DNA from 2 places in the Promicromonospora sp. NPDC050262 genome. Region 1 is predicted to be linked to the other one. Evidence: riboswitches for the same ligand, from Rfam matches in the RefSeq annotation. Region 1 holds a riboswitch; the other holds the start of a gene.

The links. Region 1 has a riboswitch for cyclic di-AMP ahead of AB0I29_RS22355 (C40 family peptidase). Riboswitches for the same ligand answer to the same signal wherever they lie in the genome.
Region 2: it holds a riboswitch for cyclic di-AMP, as region 1 does, so the genes downstream of both, AB0I29_RS18040 (C40 family peptidase) here and AB0I29_RS22355 (C40 family peptidase) in region 1, are expected to answer to the same signal.

Annotation. Positions count from the first base shown of each region.
Region 1 is NZ_JBFAKX010000018.1:1,554-8,528, reverse strand. Features, by position in the region: gene AB0I29_RS22365 (ornithine cyclodeaminase family protein) at 1-571, shown strand, start outside; gene AB0I29_RS22360 (FAD-binding oxidoreductase) at 688-2,037, shown strand; cyclic di-AMP (ydaO/yuaA leader) riboswitch at 2,246-2,398, shown strand; gene AB0I29_RS22355 (C40 family peptidase) at 2,402-3,235, shown strand; gene AB0I29_RS22350 (cytosine permease) at 3,328-4,755, shown strand; gene AB0I29_RS22345 (cysteine hydrolase) at 4,752-5,360, shown strand; gene AB0I29_RS22340 (SMP-30/gluconolactonase/LRE family protein) at 5,430-6,323, shown strand; gene AB0I29_RS22335 (hypothetical protein) at 6,472-6,975, shown strand, end outside.
Region 2 is NZ_JBFAKX010000011.1:223,300-230,274, reverse strand. Features, by position in the region: gene AB0I29_RS18060 (leucine--tRNA ligase) at 1-1,500, shown strand, start outside; gene AB0I29_RS18055 (ion transporter) at 1,497-2,333, opposite strand; gene AB0I29_RS18050 (GlsB/YeaQ/YmgE family stress response membrane protein) at 2,544-2,810, shown strand; gene AB0I29_RS18045 (hypothetical protein) at 2,816-3,751, shown strand; gene AB0I29_RS18040 (C40 family peptidase) at 3,901-4,635, opposite strand; cyclic di-AMP (ydaO/yuaA leader) riboswitch at 4,637-4,832, opposite strand; gene AB0I29_RS18035 (hypothetical protein) at 4,995-5,888, shown strand; gene AB0I29_RS18030 (S8 family serine peptidase) at 6,028-6,975, shown strand, end outside.

The DNA of each region.
Region 1 (6,975 bases):
GCTCCAGGTCGCGGTCGTCGGCGCGGGGCCGCAGGGGCACGGGCACGTCGCGACGCTCGCGGACGCGCTGGGCGAACGGCGACCGCTGGGCGACGTCACCCAGCTCGTCCGCGACCCGGCCCGCACCGAGGCGACCGACGGCGCCCAGATCGACGGCGCCACCGTCGTCCGGCTGGGCGGCCCGGCGTCCGACGACGCGCTGCGCGCCGCCGACGTCGTGGTGTGCGGGACGTCGGCCCGCGAGCCGCTGTTCGACGCCGCCCTGATCGCGGACCGCGCCGTCGTCATCGCGGTGGGCTCGCACGAGCCGGACGCCCGGGAGCTGCCGGCCGGACTGCTCGCGCGCGGCACCGTCGTCGTCGAGGACCCGGGCGCCGCGCTGCGCGAGGCGGGCGACGTGGTGCTCGCCATCGCGGAGGGCGCCCTGGCGGCCGGCGACCTGGTGCCGATGCGCGACGTCGTCACGGGCGCCGTCCGCCCCGACCCGGAACGGCCGCTCGTGTTCAAGAGCACGGGCATGTCGTGGGAGGACCTCGTGGTGGCCGAGGCGGTGCTGGCGGGGGTGCGGTGACGCGCTGACGGGCGGTCCCGACGCCCGCGTGACCGAGGTCACGCCGTCGTCCGGTCACATCTTCCAGGCCTGGCGAGTCGACTCCTCGTTCGGCACAACCGCTTGGAAGGAACGTCATGACCTCAGCACTCGACACCCTGCGCCGCGACTTCGGCGGCGACATCATCGAGCCGGGCGACGCCGACTACGAGTCGGTGGCGCGTTCGCGGCTCGTCGTGGGCAGCCCGGCCTACGTCCTGCGGCCCAAGACCGTGGGCGACGTGCAGGCGGCCGTCCGGTTCGCCGCCGGCTCCGGGCTCGCCCTGTCGGTCCGCGGCGGCGGCCACAGCTTTCCCGGCTTCAGCACCAACGACGGCGGCATCGTCATCGACCTGAGCCCGCTCGCGACCGTGGAGGTCGTCGACGCCGAGCGGCACCTCGTGCGGATCGGCGGCGGCGCCCACTGGGGCGACGTCGCGGAGGCCCTGGCCCCGCACGACCTGGCGATCTCCTCGGGCGACACCAAGAGCGTCGGCGTCGGGGGGCTCACGCTGAGCGGCGGCATCGGCTGGAAGGTCCGCAGGTACGGCCTGGCCCTCGACAACCTGGTGGCCGCGCAGGTGGTCACCGCCGACGGCGCGGTCGTGACCGCGAGCGCCGACGAGCACCCGGACCTGTTCTGGGCGATCCGCGGCGGCGGCGGCAACTTCGGCGTCGTGACGTCGTTCGAGTTCGCGGCGCACCGGACCACGCGCGTCTTCTTCGGGAAGGTGTCGTTCCCCGGGAGCGAGGCCGCCACAGTGCTCCAGGGCTGGGCGGACTACCTGCGCACGGCCCCGGAGGAGGTCACGTCCATCACCAACCTCGCCAACCCGTTGGCGGGCGGGCCGGAGGCCCCGGTGGAGGTGCACGTGGCGTTCGACGGCGACGACCCCGACGCCGCGGCGGCGGCACTGGACCCGATCCGCCGGCTCGGGACGGTCATCGAGGACGACGTCACGCTGATGGACTACGCGGACGTCCTGGTGGAGGGTGGCACGCCGCCGCCCGGCATCCACGTGATCGCGCACGACGGCCTCGTCGACCACGAGTCGGTCCAGGAGACCCTGCGGATCCTGGCCGAGGCCGGTACGTCGGCGGGTGCGCCGTCCATCGCGATCCGGAGCCTGGGTGGCGCGATGGCCCGGGTGCCGAGCGACGCCACGGCGTACGCGCACCGGGGCGCGGAGCTCATGGTCACGACCTTCACCGGCGGCCCGGCGCCCGTGATCGAGGCCGCCCGGCCGGTGCTGGACGGGCTGTGGGGCAAGCTCGCCCCGCACCTCAGCGGTGCGTACGCGAACTTCCTCACGACGGCCGATGAGACGGACGTCACAGCCGTCTACCCGACGGCGACCTACGAACGGCTCGCGGCGGTCAAGCGGCGGTACGACCCGGACAACCTGTTCGCCCGCAACCACAATGTGCGACCTGGACAGATGTCCTAGTCGGGACCTTCGGCCCGGTGGGCGCCGCCCTCGATCCGGACGGCGCCCGCCGCACTAGCGTAGGTCGGACATTCCGGTCAATAGCTCCAGCACTGGCCGGGATGTCCGTAACGCGATCGTGACTTTCGGGCCCAGGTGGGCTACGGTCGGTCCCGCTCGCGGGGAATTCCGTGGGCACTCGTGGAGGACGCCGAGCCCTGTCACCGCCACGAGATCTGCTCTGAACAGATGACAGGGACGGGGGAACCAAGTACGCGGGCACCGCCAGGTGCCCTTGGGGTGAAGCCGCACCAGCAGGACGCGGCCGGGTCATTCTCCGATCCGAATCCGACAGCTCACCTCGTAGGCGCCGGGAGAAATTGCTGTGACCACACGCATGCCCGGGCGCCATCGTGCTGCCCACGCACCCCTCACCCCGCTGACCCCGATCTCGCGCGCCGCAGCCCGCGGCATCTCCGCGACCGCCCGCCGTGGCGCGGTCGTCGCCGCCGGATCGGGACTCCTCGTCTCGCTGCTCGCCATCCCGGCCAACGCCGCCCCGGCGAACGACCCCAGCACCAACACCGCCGAGCTCGAGACCGTGCGCGACGCGGTCCAGGACGCCGTGCAGAAGTCGGCCGACACCGAGGTGGACACCGCCGCCCTGACCACGGCGAAGGTGGACACCGCCCCCGCCGTGAAGGTGGCCGCGGACAGCGAGTTCGCGCTGGAGACCGGCACCATCAAGGTGACGCCGGCCCCCGAGCCGGAGCCGGAGCCCGAGCCGGAGCCGGAGCCCGTCGTCGAGGCCGAGCCCGCCAAGGAGGAGGTCAAGGCCACCACCGTCGCCGAGGAGCCCGAGGAGAAGGCCGCCCCGGCCGCCACCTCCGGGTCCAAGATCGTCGACATCGCCATGCAGTACCTCGGCGTCCCGTACGTCTGGGCCGGCGCGACCCCCGCCGGGTTCGACTGCTCGGGCTTCACGTCCTACGTCTACGCCCAGGTCGGCATCACCCTGCCGCACTCCTCGGCGCAGCAGCGCTACTCCGGCACCGAGGTCTCGGCCGCCGACGCGCAGCCGGGCGACATCATCTGGTCCCCGGGCCACGTCGCCATCTACGCGGGCGACGGCATGCAGGTCGAGGCTCCGGTCCCGGGCGAGACCGTCCGGTACACCGAGATCTGGCAGGACAGCCCGGTCTACCTCCGGATCGGCTGACCCACCCGGGTCGGCTCCGCCCGACACCTGCTCACGAAGGGCCCGCACCAGGACGGTGCGGGCCCTTCGTGCGTCGTGGCAGGATCACCACCATGAGCAGCGCGCCCACGAGCGTCGAGACCAATGCCCTGAACACCATCGACGAGGCCGAACGGCGCGGCTCGCCGCGCAACCTGTTCTGGCCGTGGTTCGGGGCCAACGTCTCGGTGCTCGGGCTGGGGTACGGCTCCTACCTGCTGGGGTTCGCCGTGTCGTTCTGGCAGGCCGTCGTGGTCGGCACGATCGGCATCGTGGTGTCGTTCCTGTTCTGCGGGTTCATCTCGCTGGCCGGCAAGCGCGGGTCGGCGCCCACCATGGTGCTGTCCCGGGCCGCGTTCGGCGTGCGGGGCAACAAGCTGCCGTCGCTGCTGTCGTGGATCCTGACGGTCGGCTGGGAGACGGTGCTGGTCGCGCTGGCCACGCTCGCGACCTCGACCGTGCTCGGGACGCTCGGCTGGGGCGGCGGAACCGTCACCAAGGTCGTGGCCCTCGCCGTCGTGGCGGGCATCGTGGTCGTCGCGGGCGTCTTCGGCTTCGACCTCGTCATGCGGCTGCAGGTGGTCATCACGGTGCTGACCGCCGTGCTCACCGTCGTCTACATCGTGCTGGTGCTCGACCACATCGACTGGGCCACGGTCGCCGCGATCCCCGCCGGCGGCAGCCCGCAGGTGATCGGCGGGCTCGTGTTCATGATGACCGGCTTCGGGCTGGGCTGGGTCAACATGGCCGCCGACTACTCGCGCTACCTGCCGCGTTCCGCCTCCGGGCGCGGCATCGTCGGGTGGACCACGCTGGGCGCCTCGCTGGCCCCCGTCGTCCTGCTCGTGTTCGGTCTGCTGCTCGCGGGCTCCGACCCCGTGCTGAACGAGGCGATCGGCGCCGACCCGATCGGGGCCCTGTCCACGATCCTGCCCACCTGGTTCCTCATCCCGTTCGCGGTGGTCGCGCTGGCCGGGCTGATCGGCGGCGCCGCCCTCGACATCTACTCCTCCGGTCTCGCGCTGCTGTCCCTGGGGCTGCCCGCGCCGCGCTGGGTGGCCGCCGCCATCGACGGCGCGCTCATGGTCGTCGGCGCGATCTACGTCGTCTTCGTCGCGGACTCCTTCATCGGCCCGTTCCAGGGCTTCCTCATCACCCTCGGCGTGCCGGTCGCCGCCTGGTGCGGCGTGCTGCTCGCCGACATCCTGCTGCGCCGCCGCGACTACGCCGACGCCGACCTGTACGACCCGGCCGGCCGGTACGGGTCCGTGAACTGGGCCGCCGTGCTGCTCGTCGTGGGCGGTACCGGCATCGGCTGGGGCCTGGTGACCAACACCTACGCGCCCTGGCTGGCCTGGCAGGGCTACCTGCTGGGCCCGCTCGGCGGCGTGGACGGGAGCTGGGCGTTCGCCAACCTCGGCGTGCTGGTCGCCCTGGCCCTCGGGTTCGTCGGGACGCTCCTGCTGAGCGCCCGCGCGGTGCGCCGTCAGGAGGAGCGATGAGCGACGGTGCGGACGCCGTCGAGCCGTCCCGGGTAGCCGCCGCCGTCGGGCCGGATGCCGCCCTGGTCGTGATCGACATGCAGGACGTGTTCGCCGTCCCGCCCAGCCCGTGGGCCTCCCCCGACTATCCGCGCGCGCTCGCCGGGACGCGGCGCCTGCTCCCCGCTTTCGCCGGGCGCACCGTCCTGACGCGGTACGTCGCCCCGGCGGTGCCCGACGGCGCCTGGCGCGCGTACTTCGACCAGTGGCCCTTCGCGCTCGTGCCCGAGGACGACCCGCTGTACGAGATCACCGACCTCGCCGACGTCGTCGCCGCGGGGGCGCCCGTCGTCACGCGCACCACCTTCGGCAAGTGGGGCCCGGAGCTGGCGGCCGCCACCCAGGAGGCCGGCGAGCTGGTGCTCGCGGGCGTGGCCACCGACTGCTGCGTGATCTCCACCGCGCTGGCCGCCGCCGACGCCGGCCGCCGGGTCCTCGTCGTCGAGGACGCCTGCGCGGGCTCGACGCCGGAGAACCACGAGCGCGCCCTGGAGATCATGCGGCTGTACGCGCCGCTGATCGAGGTCACGACGGCGGCCGACGTGCTCGGCGCGGCCGCGCACTGACCCCGCGGCTGCTGCCAGGATCACGGCCGCACCGGCAGCAACCGCATGCTCGTCACGAAGGAGACAGCTGTGACCGTCAACAGGATCCGCGCCCGGTGGGAGCGCCACGACGACAGGTTCGCCCCCGTGCGCGGCGACACGTTCGCCGAGGTGCTCTTCGACGAGGGCAGCTGGCTGGAGGGCCCGGCGTACTCGCCCGCCTGGCGGACCCTGCTGTTCAGCGACATCCCGAACGACCGCGTCCTCGCGTGGGACGAGGCCACGGGCGGCGTCGGCGTGTGGCGCAGCCCGGGCGGCTACGCGAACGGCCGGACCGTCGACCGCGCGGGCCGCATGCTCCAGTGCGAGCACGGCACCCGGTCGGTCACCCGCACCGAGCCGGACGGCACCGTCACCACGCTCGCCGACCGCTGGCAGGGCAAGCGCCTGAACAGCCCGAACGACCTGGTGGAGCACAGCGGCGGGAGCATCTGGTTCACCGACCCGACCTACGGGATCCAGAGCGACTACGAGGGCTTCGCGGCCACGCCCGAGATCGGCGGGACCCACGTCTACCGCCGGGACCCGGACGGTTCGCTCACCCGCGTCACCGACGACTTCGCCGGGCCCAACGGCCTCGCCTTCTCCGCCGACGAGCGGACCCTCTACGTCGCCGACAGCGAGCGCAAGCACCTGCGGCGCTTCGACGTCGCCCCCGACCTGACCCTCACCGGCGGCGAGGTGCTCGCCACCTGCGACGCCGGCACGTTCGACGGCGTCCGGGTCGACGACGGCGGCCGGATCTGGGCGGCCGCGCACGACGGTCTGCACTGCCTCGACCCCGACGGCACCCTGCTGGGCAAGCTGCTGCTGCCCGAGGTCTGCTCGAACCTGACGTTCGGTGGCGCGAAGCGCAACGTCCTGTTCGTGACGGCGACCAACCTGCTGCTCTCGATCCGGGTGACGGTCACGGGGCTGCGCTGACCGCTGGTGCTGACCCTCGTTCAGCAGGCTTCAGGCGACCATGAAGCATGCGGTCATGGTCGCGTGGAGCCTGTTGAATCCGAGTCAGCCGCTAAGGGAACAAAACGGGCGCGTTGTTCGCTAGCGTTGCGCCCGGAGGTGGTCGGAGATGCTGAACGTGGAGTTCGCTCGTGACCTGGTGTTCACCGCGGTGCTGTTCGGCACGGTCACCTTCGTGTGGGCCGGGTGGGCGCAGGAGCGGCCGCCGGCCGGCGTCGTCTGGCGGGTCGTGCTCGGGGCACTCAGCGCCGGCGGCCTGGTGCTGCTCGGCCTCGGCCTGCCGACCCTGATCCGCAACTGGGACACCCCCACGGCGATGGCTTCGGGAAGCCCCGCGGTGATCGCCTACATCGTGGTGTTCTGGCTGGAGGTCGCGGTCATCGCCGGGCTCGCGATCTTCTACGCGCGCACCGACCGCCGGCACCTGCTGGCGCCCACCGTCCTGATCGTCGTCGGCACCCACTTCGCGCCGCTGGCGCTCGTGTTCGAGCAGCCGATCATGATGCTCGCGGCCGTGCTCGTCACCGCGGCGGGCGTCGCGAGCCTGTTCCTGCCCCGCCGGGTCGCGGCCCCGAGCTTCTGGTGCGGCATCCTGGCGTCCCCGGTGTTCCTG
Region 2 (6,975 bases), on a different contig from region 1:
GTCCTGGCGAACGAGCAGGTGGTCGACGGCGCGTGCGAGCGCTGCGGTACCGCCGTCGTCGCGCGCAGCCTGACGCAGTGGTTCTTCCGGATCACCGCGTACGCGGACCGGCTGCTGGACGACATGACCCTGCTGGAGCCCGGCTGGCCCGCCCACGTCCTGACGATGCAGCGCAACTGGATCGGCCGCTCCGCGGGACCGGAGGGAGCGACGACCTACCGCCTGCACGACTGGCTGGTCTCCCGGCAGCGCTACTGGGGCGCCCCGATCCCGGTGGTGCACTGCCCGGCCTGCGGGGAGGTGCTGGTGCCGGACGACCGGCTGCCCGTCGAGCTGCCGCACCTGGAGGGGGACCGCCTGGCCCCGGGCGACGTCTCGCCCCTGGCCGCCGCCCGCGACTGGGTGGAGACCACCTGCCCGCGGTGCGGCGGCCCGGCCGAGCGGGACACGGACACGATGGACACGTTCGTGGACTCGTCCTGGTACTTCCTGCGGTACCTGTCGCCCGGGTACGACGGCGGGCCGTTCCGGCCCGAGGACGCCGCCCGCTGGATGCCCGCCGCGCTGTACGTGGGCGGTGTCGAGCACGCGACGATGCACCTGCTGTACGCGCGGTTCGTCACCAAGGTGCTGTACGACCTGGGCCTGGTGCCGTCGCCCGAGCCGTACGCCCGCCTGATGAACCAGGGGCAGGTGGTCAACCACGGCCGCGCGATGAGCAAGTCGCTGGGCAACGGCGTGGACCTGGCGGCCGAGCTGGACCGGCACGGCGTCGACGCCGTCCGGCTGGCGATGCTGTTTTCCGGGCCACCGGAGGACGACGTCGACTGGGCGGACGTCTCACCCGAAGCGATGCGCACGTTCCTGGCTCGCGTGCTGCGGCTGGCCCCGGCGGGGTCCGAGTCGGGCGCGCCAGGTTCGGGCGGGCCGGGTTCGGGCGGGCGGGGCTTCCGCGCGTCTGACGCCCTGCGCCGCGCGGTGCACCGGACCGTGCACGACGTCGACGCCCTGGTCGAGGCCGGGCGGTTCAACGTTGCGATCGCTCGCCTGATGCAGCTGGTGGGTGAGGTGCGGCGGGCGTCGTCGCCGGCCGGAGAGGTGGACGACCGCGGGGCGGACGACGGCACGGCGATCTACCGCGAGGCCACCTCCGCCGTCGCGGTCCTGCTGAGCCTGTTCGCTCCGTTCACCGCCCAGGAGCTGTGGGAGCGGCTGGGGCGTACGACGCCGGTCGCGGCACAGCCGTGGCCCGAGGTGGACCCGGCGTACCTGGTGGTGTCCGAGGCCGAGGCGGTGGTCCAGGTGGACGGCAGGGTGCGGGACCGGATGGCGGTCCCGGCGGACGTCGTGCCGGCCGAGCTGGAGCGAGCCGCGCTGGCCCGGCCGGCGGTCACGCGTGCCGTGGGCGGACGGCCGGTGCGGCGGGTCGTGGTCCGCCCGCCGCACCTGGTCAACGTCGTGACCGGACCCGACGTCACACCCGACGTGACTCCCGGTTAGGCGGCCGCGCCGTCGTTCTCGTCGAGCTTCGCGCGCAGGGCGCGGAGCTCGACGAGGATCTCGCGGTTCTGCTCGGCCAGGGCGTCGAGCCGCTCGTCCTTCTGCTCGTCGTCCTTGCGCTCCTCCTCGGAGATCTCCTCCATGCCGTTGACGATGACGGCGATGAACAGGTTCAGCACGGCGAAGCTGACCACCAGGATGTACAGCACGAAGAAGATCCACGCGGCGGGATGGGTCTCCATCACCGAGCGCGCGATGTCGGGCCAGGCCTCGCCCGTCATGGCCTGGAAGAGCGTGAACAGGGACGTCCACAGGCTGCCGAAGTACTCCGGGGACGTCGTGCCGAACAGGCCGGTCGCGATGACCGCCGACACGTACATGACCAGCACCAGCAGCGCGCCCACGGCGCCCATCCCGGGCACTGCCCGCAGCAGGCCGTCGACGACGCGGCGCAGCGCGGGCACCGCCGAGATGACCCGCAGCACGCGCAGCACCCGCAGGGCGCGCAGTGCGGACAGGGACTCGGTGGCCGGGAGCACGGCGACGCCCACCACGAGCAGGTCGAACACGTTCCACGGGTCGCGGAAGAAGCGCCAGCCGTAGGCGATCAGGCGCAGGAGCAGCTCCAGCACGAAGAAGCCGAGCATGACGTGGTCGATGTTCCGCAGGACCTCGAGCGCCTCGCCGTGCACCATGGTCTCGGCGCCCAGGACCAGGGCGTTCGCCAGGATCACCCCGAGCACGAGGTTGGTGACCCACCTCTGGTCGAGAAAGGCACGCAGTCGCTCTCGTCCGGTCCGCGGTGCGGCCCGTGTGCCGATCTCCTGGTTCATCGAGTGTTCCTCCACTTTCGCGTGCCCGGAGCCCACGGCCCGGAATTGCCTCAGGGCCCCTTGCCCGGGCGAACCTTAGCGCGGCGGTGTGCCCCGACTTGTCCGGGCGCAATGTCCCGATATGGGACTGATCGGCGGGTCCGGTGGCAACTGAACCAAATCAGTGCTGGAGTAGAGCACAAGCAAGCCACACGACTGGAGGAAAATGCCATGGGCTTCTGGGCCTTTCTCATCCTCGGACTGATCGCCGGTGTCATCGCACGCATCGTCATCCCGGGCAAGCAGCCGGGCGGTTTCTGGGTCACCTTGCTTCTCGGCGTGCTCGGCGCCATGCTCGGCGGCTGGCTGGGCGGCCTCATCTTCAACGTCAGCTTCAGCGAGTTCTGGTCCTGGTCGACCTGGCTCTTCGCGGTGATCGGCGCGATCATCGTCATCCTGATCGCCCAGGCGATCTTCGGCCGGCGCAAGACCGCCTGACCGCTGTGGCCCGCGGCCGCACCGCCCTCGTCGTCCTCCTGACGTCGCTGGTCGGGGCGGCCGCTGTCGCATGTTCGGGCGCGCCCACGCCGTCGTCGACCCTGGGGCCCGTGCCCGACGACATCGCCGACCACCTCAGCGTCCAGGTGGACCAAGGGCGCTCGCAGTACGCCGCCCGCGAGATCGTCCTCGCGGTCACCAACGACTCGGACGAGACGATGACGTTGGTGTCGGGGGCCCTGGACGCGGACGGCTTCGGGCCCACCCACCCCACCAAGGAGAACCGCACCCCGGCGCTGCGGCCCGGCACCACGCGGGACGTCTACGTCGAGCTGGGCGAGGCGGAGTGCGCCGGCTTCCCGGCGGGGCCGGAGGAGCCGGTGCCGGACGCCGCGCCGTCGGCGACGATCACGCTGGCCCTGGGCGAGTTCGACGAGCTCGGGCCGGCCAGCGACGTCGTCGTCGAGGAGGTGGGCGATCCCGGCGGGCATCTCGCGCGGAACCACGCGGTGGACTGTGCCACGGCCGCGGTAGCCGCGGGCGCGAGCCTCGCCGTCGACGCGGACATCCCCGTCGAGACGCGCGACGGCGAGCTGACCGCCCTGGTCACGCTGCGGATCGATCCGGTGGACGGCGGGCCCGAGGTCACGATCGGCCGGATCGCCGGGACCACGATCACGAACAACCCTGACCCGGACGGCGAAGTGACCGGCTGGACCGGCTCCGCGCTCGACGGGCAGCGTTCCGGCAGCGTCACCCTGCCCGTGGTGCCCGCCCGCTGCGACGCCCACGCCGTGGGCGAGGACAAGCGCGGCACGTTCCTGCCCGTGTCGGCGAGCGTCGACGGGGTGGCGCAGCACGTGATCTACGTGCCCATGCCGGACTCGGCGCGCGCCGACCTGTTCGCCTTCATCGCGGACAGCTGCGACTGGCCGGAGTAGCCCCCCCCGGGGCCGGGTGCGCGAGAGGCGCCGCGTCCGCTGCCGGATACCCGGCGCGGAGGCGGCGCCTCGCGAGACTCTGGTGTTGCGGCTGTCCAGGCCAGCGGCTCAGGCTCTGCCTCTTTGTCGTCTGAGCCTGCGGCTCCGGCTCAGACGACCCGGATGAAGGTCGGGCTGTTCTGCCACATCTCGGTGTAGCGGACCGGCATGCCGGCGGCCCAGGCCTCGATGATCATGCCGTTGCCGGCGTAGAGGGCCACGTGGCCGGGCGTCCAGACGATGTCGCCCGGCTCGGGGTACGTGACCTGGTAACCGGAGCTGAGCATCGCGCTCGAGGAGTGCGGCAGGGAGACGCCGAGCTGCGCGTACACGTACTGGATCAGGCCCGAGCAGTCCATGCCCTCCGACGGCGAGTTACCGCCCAGCACGTAGGTGATGCCCAGGTAGTTGAAGGCGATGTTGACGGCCTGCTGGCCGACCGGCACGGGGTCCGGCGCGTCGACCGAGACGACGGCGGGGCCCTCGCCCTTCTCGCCGTCGGCGCCCGTGGAGGTGCCCAGGGCTTCCATCTCGATCGGCATCTTCGCGTCGGCCGGGACGGTCACGGTGGGGGCGGCGGCGACGGACTGCTTGGCCACCGCGGTGAGTGAGTTGAGGTCGACCGAGTTGAGCTTCGCGGTCTTGACGTCGGTCTTCAGGTCCATCGCCGGGGCCGCGTGGGCCGTCGTCGCGATGGTGGAGATCAGGACGCCACCGGCGGCTGCGGCGATCGCGCCGCGGCGGGCAACTGTGCCGGCGTTCTCGGTGGCGGTACGGGCGAGGATGGTCAGCGGTGTCTGGGCCGGGCGGCTGTCACGATGCCGTCCGCGGAGGGAGTTCGTCACCTAATGTCTCCTGTACCGCCTGCGAGGTCAGCTGTCGGGTTCGGGTAGGAGTACAACCCGGCCGCACGGCTACTGGGGGGTTTCCGTCCGGCTTCACCCCGAGGACGACGATCCTGCTGTCGCCCGGGAATGGGTCCCCCGCTCCTGTCTTGAACGTCTGGTCACGAACCGGTGACAGGACTCGGCGTCCGGCTCGCGACTCCACCGTGCGGTGGAGCAGAAGTCAAAGTACACACGTTCACGGAAAAAGTCACGATCGGGTTACGCATTACGGTCTGACCCAACGAAGGCGCAGATTTGCGCCGTTCCGGGCTTCAGGGGTTATGACCGACATCACACATCCGCTACCGTTCGGCGGCATGGGCGAATCGCACTCCCGTATCTCCGCCTGGTGGGTGTTTCCCATCAGTGCGATCGTCTGGTGGATCTGCGGATTCCTGCCCTGGCTCGCGCAGCTGTCGTACCAGGTCACCGGCATCGCGGACGCTTCTGACGCCGCCCAGGCGGGCATCCTGCCGCTGCCCTTCACGGCCGACGGTGCGGTGGTCGGCCTCGTCGTCATGGCGCTGCTCGGTGGCGTGCTCGCCGGGACCACCGCCCGCCTTGCCGCCTCGGCCGGGGCGGGCGCCGCCGCCGCGATCGGCGGCACCCTGCTCGCGATGGCCGGAGCAGGTGGCGCCTCCTGGTGGCTCGCGGCCCGCGAGACGGTCCCGGGTGACGCCATGCCGCTCGGCATGCTCGTGGTGACCTGCGCCGCCGGGATCGTCGGCCTCGCGGCCGGGCTCCTGGCGGGCCTCGGGCCGGCCGCTCTGCGCGGTGTCGCCCTCGCCCTGCCGGTGGTGCTCCTCGACGGCTGGTTCTGGGGCTTCGTGCCCGGCAACGCGGTGTCCCCGACGGGCACGTGGTGGGTGCTCGCCCTGGCGCTCGGTATCGCGTTCGGCCTCACCGTGGACAGCAAGCCGATGGAGCTGCTCGGCTGGCTGCCCGCCGCCGGCGCCGTGTGGGTGCTGCAGGCGGCCGGACCCGCCCTGCTGGCGGTGCAGGAGAACATCTGGCCGGGCTCGGCGCTCACCGAGGACCCGATGTCCGCCGTGGCCCTCGCCGCGGGCAAGATCGCCTCCGCCGCGATCGTTCCCGACGGGCACCAGCTCGGGGCCTGGGTGGTCGCCCTGCTGCTCGGTGCGGCCATCGCCGCGCTCCGGCTGTCCAGGGAAGCCGATGACGAGAGCGAGCTCTCCGAGGCCTGGGCCTGACATCCCGCGCCCTTACTGATTGCGATTGTGTAAATTTCACCCCCAACCGGGCGTGAGGCCTGTTCGGCGTCGACTCGGTCGTCCTAGGTTTGCCCCAGTTCAGGGGTAATCAGCCCCTGTGCGAATAATGGGGGCATATATGAACAGGAAGTCACTTGTCGGCGCCGCCACCTCCGCGGCGCTCGTCGTGGCGACGCTGGTCGCGGTCGCGCCGGGCGCGCAGGCCGCGACCAGCGATCCCCTCCGGGACAGGCAGTGGGGCCTGGACCAGATCAACGCCGAGGCGGCCTGGCCGGCCAGCACCGGCGAGGGCGTGGTGGTGGCCGTGGTCGACACAGGAGTCGACTTCGACCAGCCCGACCTGGCGGGGCAGCTCCTGCCGGGCGCCACCTTCACGGGCTGCGCGGACGTCCGTCCGTGCGGCGAAGGGGACTTCAGGGGGCCCGACGGCACCAACGACGGCGACGAGCACGGGACGCACGTGGCAGGCATCGTCGCTGCCGCGACGGACAACGGCATCGGCGTCGCGGGCGTGGCGCCGGACGCCAGGATCCTCCCGGTCAAGGTGCTCGAGGCCGGGTCGGGCTCGTCGCAGGACATCGCGGACGGCATCCGCTGGGCGGCCGACCACGGTGCCGACGTCATCAACCTCTCCCTGGGCTCCGGCCTGGGTGGGCAGCTGCTGACGATCATCGGCGTCGACACCCTGATGCGGGATGCCATCGCGTACGCGCGTGAGCGCGGTGTGCTCACGGTGGCGGCGGCCGGCAACTCGTCGACCCCGCTCTGCAGCGACCCGGCGTTCACCAGCGTCGCGATCTGCGTCGGGGCCACCGACTCGGCCGGGCTCCACTCCTACTACTCGGAGCTGCCGGTCAAGCTGGACCTGAAGAGCGTCTCGGCGCCCGGCGGGTCGGGCGGGCTGACCGGCTGCGACGGCGACGTCTGGTCGACGGTTCCCGTGGGCACGGGTTCCGACACCTGCTCGGGCGGCAGCTACGACTCCTACGCGGGCACGTCGATGGCGACGCCGCACGTGGCCGGGGTCGCGGCGCTCCTGTTCGCGCAGGGGCGCTCGGTCGACGAC